Regions from separate parts of the Kocuria kalidii genome, predicted to be linked through region 1. Evidence: predicted binding sites of a transcription regulator. Region 1 holds the regulator's gene; the other holds the start of a gene.

Region 1 (7,162 bases):
GCGGAGTTCGCCCCCGAGCACGCTCCCGGCTTCGGCGCCGAGAGCGCCTGAGCCCGTGCCGGCCGCCTTCGTGGACGAGTCCGGGCAGGACGTCTCCGGGGTGCGCCCCGAGACGCTGCCCGGGGCGCAGGACGCGCTGGCCCTGCTCGACACCGCCGTGACCGCGATGGGCGGGCAGGTGCGGGACGGGCAGCGCCTGATGACGGCCAAGGTGGCCGAGGCCCTCGACCGCGGGCGACACCTGCTGGTCCAGGCGGGCACCGGCACCGGCAAGTCCCTCGCGTACCTGGCCCCGCTCGTCGAGCACGCCCAGCACGCCGACAAGCCCGTGGTCGTGGCCACCGCGACGCTGGCCCTGCAGTCGCAGATCGTGGGACGGGACGTCCCGCGCCTGCTGGCCGCCCTCGAGGGCGAGCTGGAGCGGGACGTGGACGTGGCGCTGCTCAAGGGCCGCAGCAACTACGCGTGCCTGCACAAGCTCGAGGGCGGCTATCCCTCCGACGACGATCCGGGAGCGCTCTTCGCCCTGCCCGACGCCGCCCCGCACCCCGGTGCCCCGCAGCCGGAGGCCGCCGAGAACCCCGGGCGGCTCGGCCAGGAGGTCCAGCGGCTGCGCGAGTGGGCCCGGTCCACCGGGACGGGGGACCGGGACGAGGTGCTCCCGGGCGTCAGCGACCGCGCCTGGCGTCAGGTGTCGGTCACGGCCAAGGAGTGCCTGGGGCGCAGTTGCCCGCTCTTCGAGGACTGCTTCGCCGAGCTCGCGAAGCAGCGCGCCGGCGAAGCGGACATCGTCATCACCAACCACGCCCTGCTCGCGATCAACGCGTTCGAGGGGATCACCGTGCTGCCGGAGCACGACGTCGTGGTCATCGACGAGGCCCACGAGCTCCAGGACCGGGTGACGGGCGCCGTCACCGGCCAGCTCTCCGCGGCGATGGTGCGCTCGGCGGCCGCGTCGGTGCGCAAGCACACCTCCGCGAGCCCCGACTCCCTCACGGCCGGGGCCGCCAATCTCGAGGCCGCCCTGATGGGCGCGCCGGCCGAGCTGCTGCACCGGGGCCTCGAGGACGCCCAGGCGGCGGCGGTGGCCCAGATCCGGGACGCCGCCCGCACCGTCATGACCGAGTCCAAGGCCGGTGCCGGGGAAAAGGACGGGGACGCCGGCCGGCAGATGGCCCGCTCCCGGGTGAGCGACGTCCTCGACCTGGCCGAGCGGATCCTCGCCGCCGACGAGCACCGTGAGGTGCTGTGGATCTCCCGGCAGGGCGGCTGGGAGCCCGGCCGCGGCTACGTCGCCGCCGAGGACTCCGACCCGGCGACCCTGCACGTGGCGCCGCTGAGCGTGGCGGGCACCCTGCGGGAGGGTCTCTTCGACGGCCGCACCGTGGTCCTCACCTCGGCGACCCTGTCCGTCGGCGCGTCCTTCGACTCCGCCGCCGGCGCCCTGGGACTCCGGGGCGAGGGCGCCCCGCGCTGGGAGGGCGTGGACGTCGGCAGCCCGTTCGACTACCCGAGACAGGGCATCCTCTACCTCGCCAAGCACCTGGAGAAGCCCGGCCGCCGCCTCACCCCGGCCCAGCTGGACGAGATGCTGGCGCTGCTCGAGGCCTCGCGGGGTGGCGCCCTGGGGCTCTTCTCCTCCCGCCGGGCGGCGGAGGAGGCGGCCGAGGCCCTCCGCGCGCGCACCGACCTGCCGATCCTCTGCCAGGGGGAGTCCTCGCTGGCGGGACTCGTGCAGGAGTTCACCGACGACCCCGCGACCAGCCTCTTCGGCACGATGAGCCTGTGGCAGGGCGTCGACGTGCCCGGTGCCTCGTGCCGGCTGGTGATGATCGACCGGATCCCCTTCCCGCGGCCGGACGACCCGCTCGCGAGCGCCCGGAGCCGCGCCGCGGAACGGGCGGGCGGCAACGGGTTCATGTCCGTCTCCGCGACGCACGCGGCGGTGCGGCTCGCCCAGGGGACCGGGCGGCTCATCCGTGCCGGCGGGGACCGCGGTGTCGTGGCGATCCTCGACTCCCGGATCGCGACCGCCCGCTACGGCGGCTTCCTGCGGGGAACCCTGCCGCCGCTGTGGACCACCACGGACCGGTCCGTGGTGCTCGGGGCGCTGCAGCGCCTGTCCTCGGGCTGAGGACGAGTCCGCCGGGGGAGACCTGTCCCGGGGGAGACCTGCGCCGGGACGATCCGGGCCGGACGCAACGGCGCCCGGGCCCTCCGTCGGAGGGTCCGGGCGCCCGGGGTGCGGCGGGTCAGAGGCTGCGCAGCACCGAGACGACCTTGCCCATCACGGTGGCGTGGTCGCCGAGGATCGGCTCGTACCGCGTGTTCTGCGGCAGCAGCCAGGTGTGGCCGTCCCGCTGGCGGAAGGTCTTGACGGTCGCCTCGTCGTCGAGCAGCGCCGCCACGATGTCACCGTTGTCGGCGGCGCTCTGCCGGCGCACCACCACCCAGTCGCCGTCGCAGATCGCGGCGTCGATCATCGAGTCGCCCTTGACCCGCAGCATGAACAGCTCGCCGTGCCCGACCAGCTGGCGCGGCAGGGCGAGGACGTCCTCGACGGCCTGCTCGGCCGTGATCGGCCCGCCCGCGGCGATGTGGCCGACCAGGGGGACCATCGTCACGTCCGCGGAGGTGGACAGCTCGGCCACCGCGGAACGGGCGGCAGGGCGGGCGGAGCCGTCCGGCTCGGCCGCGCCGGCCCCGCGCGGCGGCTCGGAGGGCTCCGGTGCGGTGCCCCCGTGCAGCTGCAGGGGCGTGAGCACCTCCATCGCCCGCGGACGCTTGGGATCGCGGCGCAGGTAGCCCAGCTTCTCGAGCTGCGAGAGCTGGTGGGTGACGCTCGAGAGCGAGGCCAGGCCCACGAGGTCACCGATCTCCCGCATGGACGGCGGATAGCCGTGCTCGGCGATGGAGCGCTGGATGGCCTCGAGGATCGTGCGCTGCCGCACGGTGAGGCCGCGGCTGCGCGAGCGCGCTCCGGGGCGTGCCGTCCGCGCGCGGGCGTCGTCGGGAGTGGGGGGCTGGGCCATGGGAGCGTCGTCCTTTCCCGTCCGGCGGCCGGTGCCGCCGCCGGTGTGCGCGGACCCGGTTCCGATGTCGGACCCGGGTGGTTCCATGGGACCCGGTCGGCAGGCGCCGGGGGTTCGAAGCGCGCACCGGCCCGAGGCCCGAACATGCCCCCAGCCTAGGCGACACGCCGTGTGTCTTCAAACATATGTACGAGCGGTTGTCGACAGGGTTCGCAGACACGTGCTAGACATGGGTCATCGGTATTCGAAAGTATGTTCGATCGAATGCAGGCCCCGACGGGCCGTCGACCGGACCGGAGTTCGAGATCGCCCGCCCCGTGCGGGAACGTCAAGGAGTTCATGTCATGAGTGCCAGTGCCACCCTCAGCGCCGTCGTCGCCCGCCGCCGCGAGTCCGCAGGATCCGCCCGAGGCCTCGGCCGCGCCCTCCGGCGGGCCCGCCCCGCGCGCTCCGGCTCCCGCACCCCGCTGACCCTGACCCGCCGCGGCCGCCTCGTGTTCCTGGGACTGCCCGTCCTCGCCGGTTCCGCCGCCCTGGTCGTGCTGGCCGTGATCTTCCTCGTCCCGTCCACGGCCACCGCCACGAGCGAGCCCGTGCCGGGCTCCGGCACCGAGCAGACCACCGTGTTCCCCGGGCAGAGCCTGTGGGAGCTCGCCGTGACCGCCGACCCGGACCGGGACCCGCGGGAGGTCATGGACGAGATCGTGGAGCTCAACGACCTGGACAGCTCCGTGCTCGTGGCCGGCCAGCTCCTCGAGGTCCCGGCCGCCTGAGCCGCCCGCCCCGAGCAGGAGGCCAGGGCCCGCGCCGGCACAGGGCGCCGGAGCCGGCTGCCGGAGCAGAGGCCCGCCGGCGTGGTGGGCCATGGCCGGCGCAGCGGACGACGGCCGGTGCAGGGGGCGACGGCCGGAGCAGACAGGCGCGGCGGAAGGCCCGGCACGAGCCGGACGAGGTCCCTGGGCCGAGGCACCCGGCCGGAGCACTAAACTGTCCGGGTGACGCAGAACCTGGACCGACTCAACGCCCTCCCGCTCCGCGACGACCTGCGCGGCAGGACGCCGTACGGCGCTCCGCAGCTCGACGTCGCCGTGGCGCTCAACACCAACGAGAACACCCACCCGGTCCCGGCGGACGTGCACGCGGCGATCGTGCAGGAGGTCACCGAGGCGGCCCGGGCCCTCAACCGGTACCCGGACCGCGAGTTCACCGCCCTGCGCGAGGAGCTCGCCACGTACCTCGGCCACGGGCTCGGGCCCGGGAACCTGTGGGCGGCCAACGGCTCCAACGAGATCCTCCAGCAGATCCTGCAGGCCTTCGGCGGTCCCGGCCGCACCCTGCTCACCTTCGTCCCCACCTACTCGATGTACCCGCTGCTGGCCTCCGGGACGCACACCGGCTTCGTGGCGGGGGAGCGTGCGGCGGACTTCGGCCTGTCCACGGAGTCCGCGGCCGAGCAGGTGCGCCGGCACCGCCCGGACGTCGTCTTCCTCTGCTCGCCCAACAATCCGACGGGCACGGCGCTGGGCACGGACGTGGTCACCGCCGTGTACGAGGCGGGGGAGGAGTTCCGCACGGTCGTGGTGGTGGACGAGGCGTACGCCGAGTTCTCCCACGGCGGCACCCCCACCGCACTCACGCTGCTCGAGGGCCGGCCCCGCCTGATCGTCTCCCGCACCATGAGCAAGGCGTTCGCGCTCGCCGGCGCCCGCCTGGGCTACTTCGCGGCGGCGCCCGAGGTCGCCGACGCCGTACGCCTCGTCCGGCTGCCGTACCACCTCTCGGCCGTCACCCAGGCCACGGCCCTGGCGGCGCTGCGCCACTCGGGGTCGCTGCTGGCCAACGTGGAGGACATCAAGATGCAGCGCGACCGGATCGTCGACGAGCTCAAGCGGCTCGGGCTCGAGCCGGCCGAGTCCGACTCGAACTTCGTGTTCTTCGGCGGCATGGGGAACTCCCGGGCCGTGTGGGAGGCGCTGCTCGAGGACGGGGTGCTCGTGCGGGACGTCGGGATCCCCGGCCACCTGCGCGTCACCGCCGGCACCGAGGACGAGACCACCGCGTTCCTGACCAGTGTGGAGCGGATCGTCTCCGGCGGCTGAGGGACCCGGGGCCGGGGTCCCCCCGACCCGGATAGCATGGAAGCAGACCACCACCACCGGACCCGGGGCGCCGCCGCGCGGCCCGGACCGGTCCACCCGCGGCCCGCCGACGGCCGTGCCGCGCCCGCGAGGAGTTCCCACCGAATGAGCGACCAGACCACCACCCGTGCGCCCCGCCGCGCCACCCTGGAGCGGCGCACGAGCGAGTCCACGGTGTCCGTCGAGATCGACCTCGACGGCACCGGCGAGAACGACATCGACACCTCCGTGCCGTTCTACGACCACATGCTGACCGCCCTGTCGAAGCACTCGCTGATCGACATGCGGATCCGGGCGACCGGCGACACCCACATCGACGTCCACCACACCGTCGAGGACACCGCGATCGTCCTCGGCGACGCCCTGCGCCGGGCGCTGGGCGACAAGGCCGGGATCCGCCGCTTCGGCGAGGCCACCGTCCCGCTGGACGAGGCCCTGGCCAACGCCGTGGTCGACATCTCCGGCCGGCCCTACGCGGTGCACACCGGCGAGCCGGAGGGCCAGCAGTACCACCTCATCGGCGGGCACTTCACCGGCTCCATGGTCCAGCACGTCTTCGAGTCCCTGGCCCACCACGCCGGCATCTGCCTGCACGTCACGCTGCTGGCCGGCCGGGACCCCCACCACATCGCCGAGGCCCAGTTCAAGGCCCTGGCCCGCGCCCTCCGTCAGGCCGTGGAGCCCGATCCCCGGGTGCGCGGCATCCCGTCCACGAAGGGAGCCCTGTGAGCACCGACGGCACCGCCACGACCGACGGCGGCACCCGGCCGACCGTCACGGTCCTCGACTACGGCGCCGGCAACGTGCGCTCGGCCGTGCGCGCGCTCGAGGCCGCCGGCGCGGACGTGGTCCTCAGCGCCGACCCCGAGGCGGTGCTCGACGCCGACGGCCTCGTGGTCCCGGGCGTCGGGGCCTTCGCCGCCGTGATGGACGGACTGCGCTCCGTCGACGGGCTCCGCCTCATCGGCCGACGACTGGCCGGCGGCCGCCCCGTGCTGGGCATCTGCGTGGGCCTGCAGGTCCTCTTCGAGTCCGGGGTGGAGCACGGCCAGGAGGCCGAGGGCATGGGCGAGTGGCCCGGCGTCGTCGAGCGCCTCAAGGCCGACGTGGTCCCGCACATGGGCTGGAACACGGTGGAGCCGCCGGAGGACTCGGTGCTCTTCCGGGGGATCGAGGACGAGCGGTTCTACTTCGTGCACTCCTACGGCGTGCAGGCGTGGGACTTCCCGCAGAGCATCGAGAAGATGCGGCCGCCGCAGGTCACCTGGTCGGACCACGGCGGGCGGTTCGTCGCGGCGGTCGAGAACGGCGCCCTGTGCGCCACCCAGTTCCACCCGGAGAAGTCCTCCGAGGCCGGCATCCGGCTGCTGCGCAACTGGCTGGGCACCCTGCCGCGCACGGGTCGCCTGGACCACCTCAAGGCCGGCGACCCCCTGGGCGGGGACACCCTGGCCGGCCGGCCCACGCTGGCGGACCAGGACGGCGCCGCGTGAGCTTCGCCGTCGTCGTCATGGTGCTCGGCGCGTTCGTCGCCGGAGGCGCCATCTCCTTCCACCAGCAGGCGAAGCCCCGCTGGACGGTCGTGCTCCTGGCGCTGACGGCCGCCGCCATGGTGGGCTACGGCTGGTACGCCTGGTTCCAGGGCCGCTGAGCACCCCGCCCTCCTGTCCGAGACCCCGAACCCCGAACCCCGAGAAGGAAGACCCCATGTCCCCGAGCGAGACCCCCCGCCTCCAGCTGCTGCCCGCCGTCGACGTCGCGGACGGCCAGGCCGTGCGCCTCGTCCAGGGCGAGGCCGGCTCCGAGACGGGCTACGGCGACCCGCTCGAGGCCGCCCTCGCGTGGCAGGAGGCCGGCGCCGAGTGGATCCACCTGGTGGACCTCGACGCCGCCTTCGGCCGCGGCGACAACATCGACGTGCTGCGCCGCGTGGCCGCCGAGCTCGCGCTGAAGGTCGAGATGTCCGGCGGCATCCGCGACGACGCCTCGCTC
Region 2 (7,162 bases), on a different contig from region 1:
CTGCGGCCCATGTTCCCCTCCGACGACGACATGCGCTCGGCCGGCGGGCCCGACGCCGGGGCCGACCACGAGCAGGAGCTGGCGCCCCGGGCGACCGCCGACGTGGAGCTGACGTCCTTCGAGGCGAACCGCGTGCAGCTCACCGTGGGCGGGGAGGCGGTCGAGACCACCGTGGAGCTCTACGGGGTCTACAACATGTACAACGCCGCGGCAGCGCTCGCGCTCGCGCTCGCCGTGGCCGGCCCGGACGCGGACCGCGCCGCCCTGGTGGACGAGCTCTCCCGGGTCACCCCCGCCTTCGGGCGCGGGGAGACCATCACCGTGGACGGGCGGCCGCTGCAGCTGCTGCTCGTGAAGAACCCCGCCGGCTTCCGGCTGTCCCTGGCCTCCGCCCGGCCCGGGGACTACGCCACGATGGTCGCCATCAACGACGAGTACGCCGACGGCCGCGACGTCTCCTGGCTGTGGGACGTCGACTTCCACTCCCTGCGCGCGGGCGGCGTGGACGTGGTGGCCGGCACCCGGGCGTGGGACATGGCCCTGCGCCTGGACTACGACGAGGTCGCGGTGCGCGAGGTGGTCCCCGACCTCGGCGACGCCCTGGAGCGCTTCGTCGCCGGGACGGGCGTGCGGCCCATGCGCGTCTTCTGCACCTACACGTCCATGCTCGAGCTGCGCCGGGAGCTGTCCCGCGTGGCCGAGGTCGCCGAGATCTGAGCGGAGCCCCCGTGACCGACCGCACCGTCCACCTCGTCCAGCTCTATCCCCGGGACATGAACATCTACGGGGACTGGGGCAACACCCTCACCCTCAAGCGCCGGCTCGAGCAGTACGGCTACGCCGTGCGGCTGAGCGACCACGACCCCGGGAACCCGTTCCCGGCCGACGCCGACCTCCTGGTGGGCGGCGGCGGCCAGGACTCCGGGCAGTTCCGGGTCCAGGAGGACCTGCAGCGGATCGCCCCCGAGCTGCGGGCCATGGCCGCCGACGGTGTGCCCATGCTCGCGATCTGCGGTCTCTACCAGCTGTTCGGCCACGAGTTCCGCACCGGTGCCGGCGAGACCCTGCCCGGGATCGGCATCCTCGACCTGACCACGGTGGGCGGACCGACCCGCCTGATCGGCAACATCGTCCTGGAGTCCCCGGAGTTCGGGACCGTGGTCGGCTACGAGAACCACTCCGGGATCACCCGCCTCGGGCCGGACCAGGCACCGCTCGGCACGGTGGTGAAGGGAGCGGGCAACAACGGCGAGGACGGCACCGAGGGAGCCCTCGTGCACCACGTGGTGGCCTCCTACCTGCACGGGTCGATGCTGCCCAAGAACCCCGCCGTGGCCGACCACCTCATCCGGGCCGCCGTGGAGCGCCGGCTCGGGACCTTCGACGCGGACCCCCTCGACGACACCCTGGCCGAGCGGGCCCGCGAGGTCGCGCGGGCCCGACCGCGCTAGACCCCCGGCCGGGAGCGGGAGCACCCGGTAGCATGGGACAGGACTTTTCCGGCCCGTCCCGGCCATCGCCGGGGCGGGCCGTGCCGGGACGGCGACCGACCCGTCCCGGGACGACCGCGAACGACTTCCCGAGGAGGGACGCATGTCAGGACACTCCAAGTGGGCCACGACCAAGCACAAGAAGGCCGCGATCGACGCCAAGCGCGCCAAGGCCTTCGCCAAGTACATCAAGGGCATCGAGGTGGCGGCCCGCATGGGCGGCGCCGACACCGCGGGCAACCCGGCGCTGGACCTCGCCGTGTCCAAGGCCAAGAAGAACTCCGTGCCCGTCGCGAACATCGACCGCGCGATCAAGCGCGGGGCGGGACTGACGGGTGAGGTCGTCGACTACACCGAGATCCTCTACGAGGCCCGCGGCCCGCAGGGCACGGCGCTGTACATCGAGTGCCTCACCGACAACAAGAACCGCGCGGCCTCCGAGGTGCGCGTGGCCGTGACCCGCAACGGCGGGACGATGGCCGACTCCGGCTCCGTGGCGTTCCTCTTCGAGCGCAAGGGCGTGGTGGAGGTCACCCGCACCGACGGGCTCACGGAGGACGACGTCCTCATGGCCGTCCTGGACGCCGGTGCCGACGAGGTCGTGGAGCAGGAGGAGGTCTTCGAGGTCGTCTCCGAGGCCACCGACCTGCCCGCCATCCGCGCGGCCCTCGACGAGGCCGGGCTCGAGTACAACAACGACGACCCCCAGTTCCGCCCGAGCATGCTGGTCGAACTGGACGCCGAGGGCGCCCGCAAGTTCCTGCGCCTCGTCGACGCCGTCGAGGAGCTCGACGACGTCCAGAACGTCTACGCCAACGCGGACATCCCCGCCGAGGTCCTCGCGCAGCTCGACGCCGAGGACTGACCACGGCCACCCAGCGGATCCTCGGGGTCGACCCGGGACTGACGCGCTGCGGGTTCGGTCTGATCGACATGGCCGGCAACCGCACCGCGTCCTTCGTGGACGTCGGCGTCGCCGGCACGGACGCCGCCGACCCGCTCGACGTGCGGGTGCTGCGCATCTGGGAGGCCACCGAGCGGTGGATCGAGCGGTACCGCCCGGACGCGCTCGCCCTGGAGCGCGTGTTCGCCCAGACCAACGTGAACACGGTCATCGGCACGGCCCACGCCTCCGGCGCCGTGATCGCCTCGGCGGCCCGCCACGGCGTGCCGGTGGCCTGGCACACCCCGTCCGAGGTCAAGGCCGCCGTGACGGGGGAGGGCCGGGCCGACAAGGCGGCCGTGGCCCGCATGGTCGTGCGCATCCTGCGGCTCGACGAGGCGCCCCGCCCGGCCGACGCCGCCGACGCCCTGGCCATCGCCATCTGCCACGGCTGGCGCGGGGGCGGCACGGGAGTGGACGCCACGGCCCGGACCGAGACGCACCAGGGCGCCCGTCCCCGGTCCACGGCCCGCTCCGGCATGACCCCCGCCCAGCGGGCCTGGATCGAGGCCGAGACCCGTGCCAGGCGGGGCGGGCGCGGCTGAGCCGGTGCGCCGGCGCACCCCGGCCGGGGCCGGTGCCGCCCGGTCGGTGGCCACTGCTAGAGTGGCCCCGAGTCGTCATTCGTAGATCCGTTCGAACAACCGTGTTCGGCCCCCACCGGGGCGCGGGAAGGAGTCGCGCGGTGATCGCGTCCATCACGGGACAGGTCGAGCACGTCGGCCTCACCACCGCCGTCGTCGCCGTGGGCGGCTTCGGCGTCCAGGTCCAGGCCACGCCGGAGACGCTGTCCGCCCTGCGGACCGGGCGTGAGGTCCGGCTGGACACGGCCTACGTGGCCCGCAAGGACGAGGCCCCGCTGCTCTTCGGCTTCCGCAGCCCCGCCGAGCGCGAGGTCTTCGAGATCATGCTCGGCGTCAGCGGCGTCGGTCCGCGCACCGCCCTGGCGGTGCTCTCCGTGCTGGGGCCCGACGACGTCCACCGGGCCATCGCCCAGGGCGACGCCAAGGCGTTCACGACCGTCCCCGGCATCGGGCCCAAGGGCGCCCGGCGGATCGTCCTGGAGCTGGCCGACAAGCTCATCGTCCCGGACCGGCCCGCCCCGCCCGCCTCCGCTCCGGTGGAGCCGTGGCGCGCGCAGGTGCTCGAGGCCCTCGTGGGCCTGGGCTGGCACGAGAAGGACGCCGCCCGGGGCATCACCGACGCCCTCGACGGGCGCGAGGAGCTCACCGCGTCCGGGGACGTCCCGGCGATCCTGCGCACCGTGCTCGCGTGGCTCGGTGCGGCCAAGGCCGGGTCCCGGACCGCCGCCGGACGGGGGGAGTGAGCGTGGCCCGCGAGGACGGGGCCGCCGTGAACGCCCGCGAGCGGCTGGTCTCGGCGCAGGACGAGCCGGACGAGAAGCAGCTCGAGTCGGCCCTGCGGCCCGCCAACCTGGACGAGTTCGTCGGGCAGAAGCGGGTGCGCCGGCAGCTGTCCCTGGTGCTCGAGGCCTCCCGGCTGCGGGGCCGCTCCGCCGACCACGTCCTGCTCTCCGGGCCGCCCGGGCTGGGCAAGACGACGCTGGCCATGATCATCGCCGAGGAGATGGGCGCACCCCTGCGGATCTCCTCCGGCCCGGCCATCCAGCACGCCGGCGACCTCGCCGCGATCCTCTCCTCCCTGACCGAGGGGGAGGTGCTGTTCCTCGACGAGATCCACCGCATGTCCCGGCCCGCCGAGGAGATGCTCTACATGGCGATGGAGGACTTCCGGGTGGACATCGTCGTCGGCAAGGGCGCCGGCGCCACCTCCATCCCGCTGGACCTGCCGCCCTTCACCCTCGTGGGCGCCACCACGCGGGCCGGTCTGCTGCCCGGCCCCCTGCGCGACCGCTTCGGCTTCACCGGCCACCTCGAGTTCTACTCCGTGGCGGAGCTCGAGCTCGTGCTGCGCCGCTCCGCGGGGCTCATGGACCTCGCGATGACCGCCGAGGCCTTCGCCGAGGTCGCCTCCCGCTCCCGCGGCACCCCGCGCATCGCCAACCGGCTGCTGCGCCGGGTGCGGGACTGGGCCCTGGTGCACGGCGTGGACCGGATCGACGCCCGCACCTCCTCCGCCGCCCTCGACATGTACGAGGTGGACGCCCGCGGCCTGGACCGGCTCGACCGCTCGGTGCTCGAGGCGCTCGTGTCGAAGTTCGGCGGCGGGCCGGTGGGCCTGTCCACCCTCGCGATCGCCGTGGGGGAGGAGACCGAGACGGTCGAGACCGTGGCCGAGCCCTACCTGGTCCGGGAGGGCCTGCTCGGGCGCACGCCGCGGGGCCGGATCGCCATGGCCGCGGCGTGGGAGCACCTCGGGCTCCGCCCGCCGGAGCACGCCGCGTTCAAGGACCCCGGGCTGCGGGCGGCCTTCGGCGGGGCGGCCCCGGCCGACGACGACGACGCCCCGCCCCTGTTCGAGGACTGACGCGAGACCCACGGCCGCCCCCGCGCGACAGACCGGGTGCTGCTTCCCGGGCGTCGTCCAGGATGCTCCGGGCCGGATCCCCTACCATGGAAGGGACACCCGCCACCGATCGAACGGAAGTCCGTGAGCTCGCTCCTCTCCGCCCAGTCCCTCGCCGCCCAGGCCCCCGCGACCACGGGGGGCGGCACCGCCTGGCTGCTGCCCCTGATGCTCGTGGCCATGGTGCTCCTGCTCTGGCTGCCCATGCGCCGGCAGAAGAAGGCCATGGCACAGGTCAAGGAGAAGCAGGCGGCCATGGGCCCCGGCACCGAGGTCATGACCAACTACGGTCTCTACGGCACGGTGCGCTCGATCGACCGGGACACCAACAAGGTCGTCCTCGAGATCGCCCCGGGCACCGCCGTGACGGTCCACCTGCAGACCGTCACCACGGTCGTCGAGGACGAGACGGTGCCGGCCGACGAGCCCGGTGCGGAGACCCACCCGTCGGTCATCGAGCCCGACGCCCCCACCGCGGGCTCGACCCCCGTCGAGCCCCTGGACGACGACGCCCGGCGCGATCCCGGGCAGCGCAACGACTGACCCCCCACTCGGGACGACGGGCCGACCGCTGGTCGGCCCGTTCCCATGAGCAGGCCCGGGACACCGGGCCGTCGTTCGTAAGGAAGACCATGGCACTGACCACACGCAAGACCTCCGGCGACCCCGGACCCGCCGCACGCGGCGGCACCTCCGGGCGGGGCGGCGGCTCGACCGCACCGGCGCGCTCGGGCGTGCGGGCCGCCCTCTCGACCGCACGGCGGTCCCTGATCGGGCTCGTCCTGCTGCTCGCCCTGCTGGGCGGGCTGCTGACCTGGGGAGCGGGCACCGACCGCACCGGATGGGGGCCCAAGCTGGCCCTCGACCTCGAGGGCGGCACGCAGATGATCCTCTCCCCGACCCTGCAGGGGGAGGACGCAGGCCAGGAGGTCACCCCCGAGCAGCTCGACCAGGCGGTGGAGATCATCCGCCAGCGCGTCGACGGCTCGGGCGTGGCGGAGGCGGAGATCGCGACCCAGTCCGGCAACAACATCGTGGTCTCCATGCCCGGCGTGCCCACCGCCCAGACCCGCGAGCTCATCCAGACCTCGGCGCAGATGAACTTCCGCCCCGTGCTCACCACCGCCGCGGCGGAGCCGATCCCCGAGGACCAGCGCGTCGCCGACGACGCGGTGCCGGAGCCCACGGCCGAGCCCACCGACGCCTCCGACCCCAACTGGATCACCCCGGAGCTGTTCCGGGAGTTCGAGGCCACCGACTGCACCACGCCGCAGAGCCCCGAGGAGCGCGAGGCCCAGGCGGCGGACGAGCCGACCGTCGCGTGCGAGCCCGAGACCGGCACCAAGTACCTCCTGGGCCCCGTCGAGATCCAGGGCACCGGGATCGAGGACGCCTCCTACGGCACCGCCCAGAACGCCCAGGGCGTGTCCCTGAACCAGTTCGCCGTGAACCTCCAGTTCGGCCCGGACGCCACGGACACCTTCCGGCAGCTCTCCGAGCGGCTCTACGGCATCGGCACCGCCACGGAGGGCGACCCCCGCAGCCAGTTCGCGATCCTGCTCGACGGACAGGTGGTCTCCGCGCCGTCGATGAACGCCGTGATCTCCGACGGCCAGGCGCAGATCACGGGCAACTTCACCGAGGAGCAGGCCCGCTTCCTCGCCGAGCAGCTCAAGTACGGCGCGCTGCCGATGAGCTTCGAGATCCAGTCCGAGCAGCAGATCTCCGCGACCCTGGGCGCGGACCAGCTGCGGATGGGCATCGTCGCGGGGATCATCGGCCTGGTGCTCGTGTGCGTCTACTCGCTCTTCCAGTACCGGCTGCTGGGCCTCGTGACCATCAGCTCCCTCGTGGTCGCCGGCGTGCTCACGTGGCTGGCGATCACCCTGCTGGGCTGGTCCGCGAACTACCGCCTGTCCCTGGCCGGCGTGGCGGGCCTGATCGTGGCGATCGGCCAGACCGCCGACTCGTTCATCGTCTACTTCGAGCGCATCCGCGACGAGATCCGCAGCGGCCGCTCCATCCCCGCGGCGGTCGACCACGGATGGCAGCGCGCCCGCCAGACGGTGCTCGCGTCCAAGGCCGTGAACCTCCTGGCCGCCCTGGTCCTGTACTTCGTGGCCGTGGGCAACGTCCGCGGGTTCGCGTTCACCCTCGGGCTGACCGCGATCGCCGACCTGCTCGTCGTCTTCCTCTTCACCCACCCCGTGATGGTGCTGCTCGCCCGCACCCGCTACTTCGG

Evidence for each region. Region 1 encodes LexA, which represses DNA repair genes until DNA is damaged. Its sites were predicted from a motif close to TCGAACANNTGTTCGA; they were not measured.
Region 2: ruvA (Holliday junction branch migration protein RuvA) is a predicted target of LexA. The motif match lies at 3,058-3,073, and genes of this name have one in related genera.

The regions. Positions count from the first base shown of each region.
Region 1 is NZ_JBISWJ010000033.1:33,405-40,566, reverse strand. Features, by position in the region: gene hflX (GTPase HflX) at 1-51, shown strand, start outside; gene ACH9D3_RS05530 (helicase C-terminal domain-containing protein) at 56-2,134, shown strand; gene lexA (transcriptional repressor LexA) at 2,253-3,032, opposite strand; gene ACH9D3_RS05520 (LysM peptidoglycan-binding domain-containing protein) at 3,377-3,805, shown strand; gene ACH9D3_RS05515 (histidinol-phosphate transaminase) at 4,028-5,131, shown strand; gene hisB (imidazoleglycerol-phosphate dehydratase HisB) at 5,276-5,899, shown strand; gene hisH (imidazole glycerol phosphate synthase subunit HisH) at 5,896-6,663, shown strand; gene ACH9D3_RS05500 (hypothetical protein) at 6,660-6,821, shown strand; gene priA (bifunctional 1-(5-phosphoribosyl)-5-((5-phosphoribosylamino)methylideneamino)imidazole-4-carboxamide isomerase/phosphoribosylanthranilate isomerase PriA) at 6,878-7,162, shown strand, end outside.
Region 2 is NZ_JBISWJ010000008.1:57,855-65,016, forward strand. Features, by position in the region: gene ACH9D3_RS01170 (Mur ligase family protein) at 1-717, shown strand, start outside; gene ACH9D3_RS01175 (type 1 glutamine amidotransferase) at 729-1,451, shown strand; gene ACH9D3_RS01180 (YebC/PmpR family DNA-binding transcriptional regulator) at 1,594-2,355, shown strand; gene ruvC (crossover junction endodeoxyribonuclease RuvC) at 2,352-2,978, shown strand; gene ruvA (Holliday junction branch migration protein RuvA) at 3,119-3,760, shown strand; gene ruvB (Holliday junction branch migration DNA helicase RuvB) at 3,787-4,881, shown strand; gene yajC (preprotein translocase subunit YajC) at 5,005-5,463, shown strand; gene secD (protein translocase subunit SecD) at 5,553-7,162, shown strand, end outside.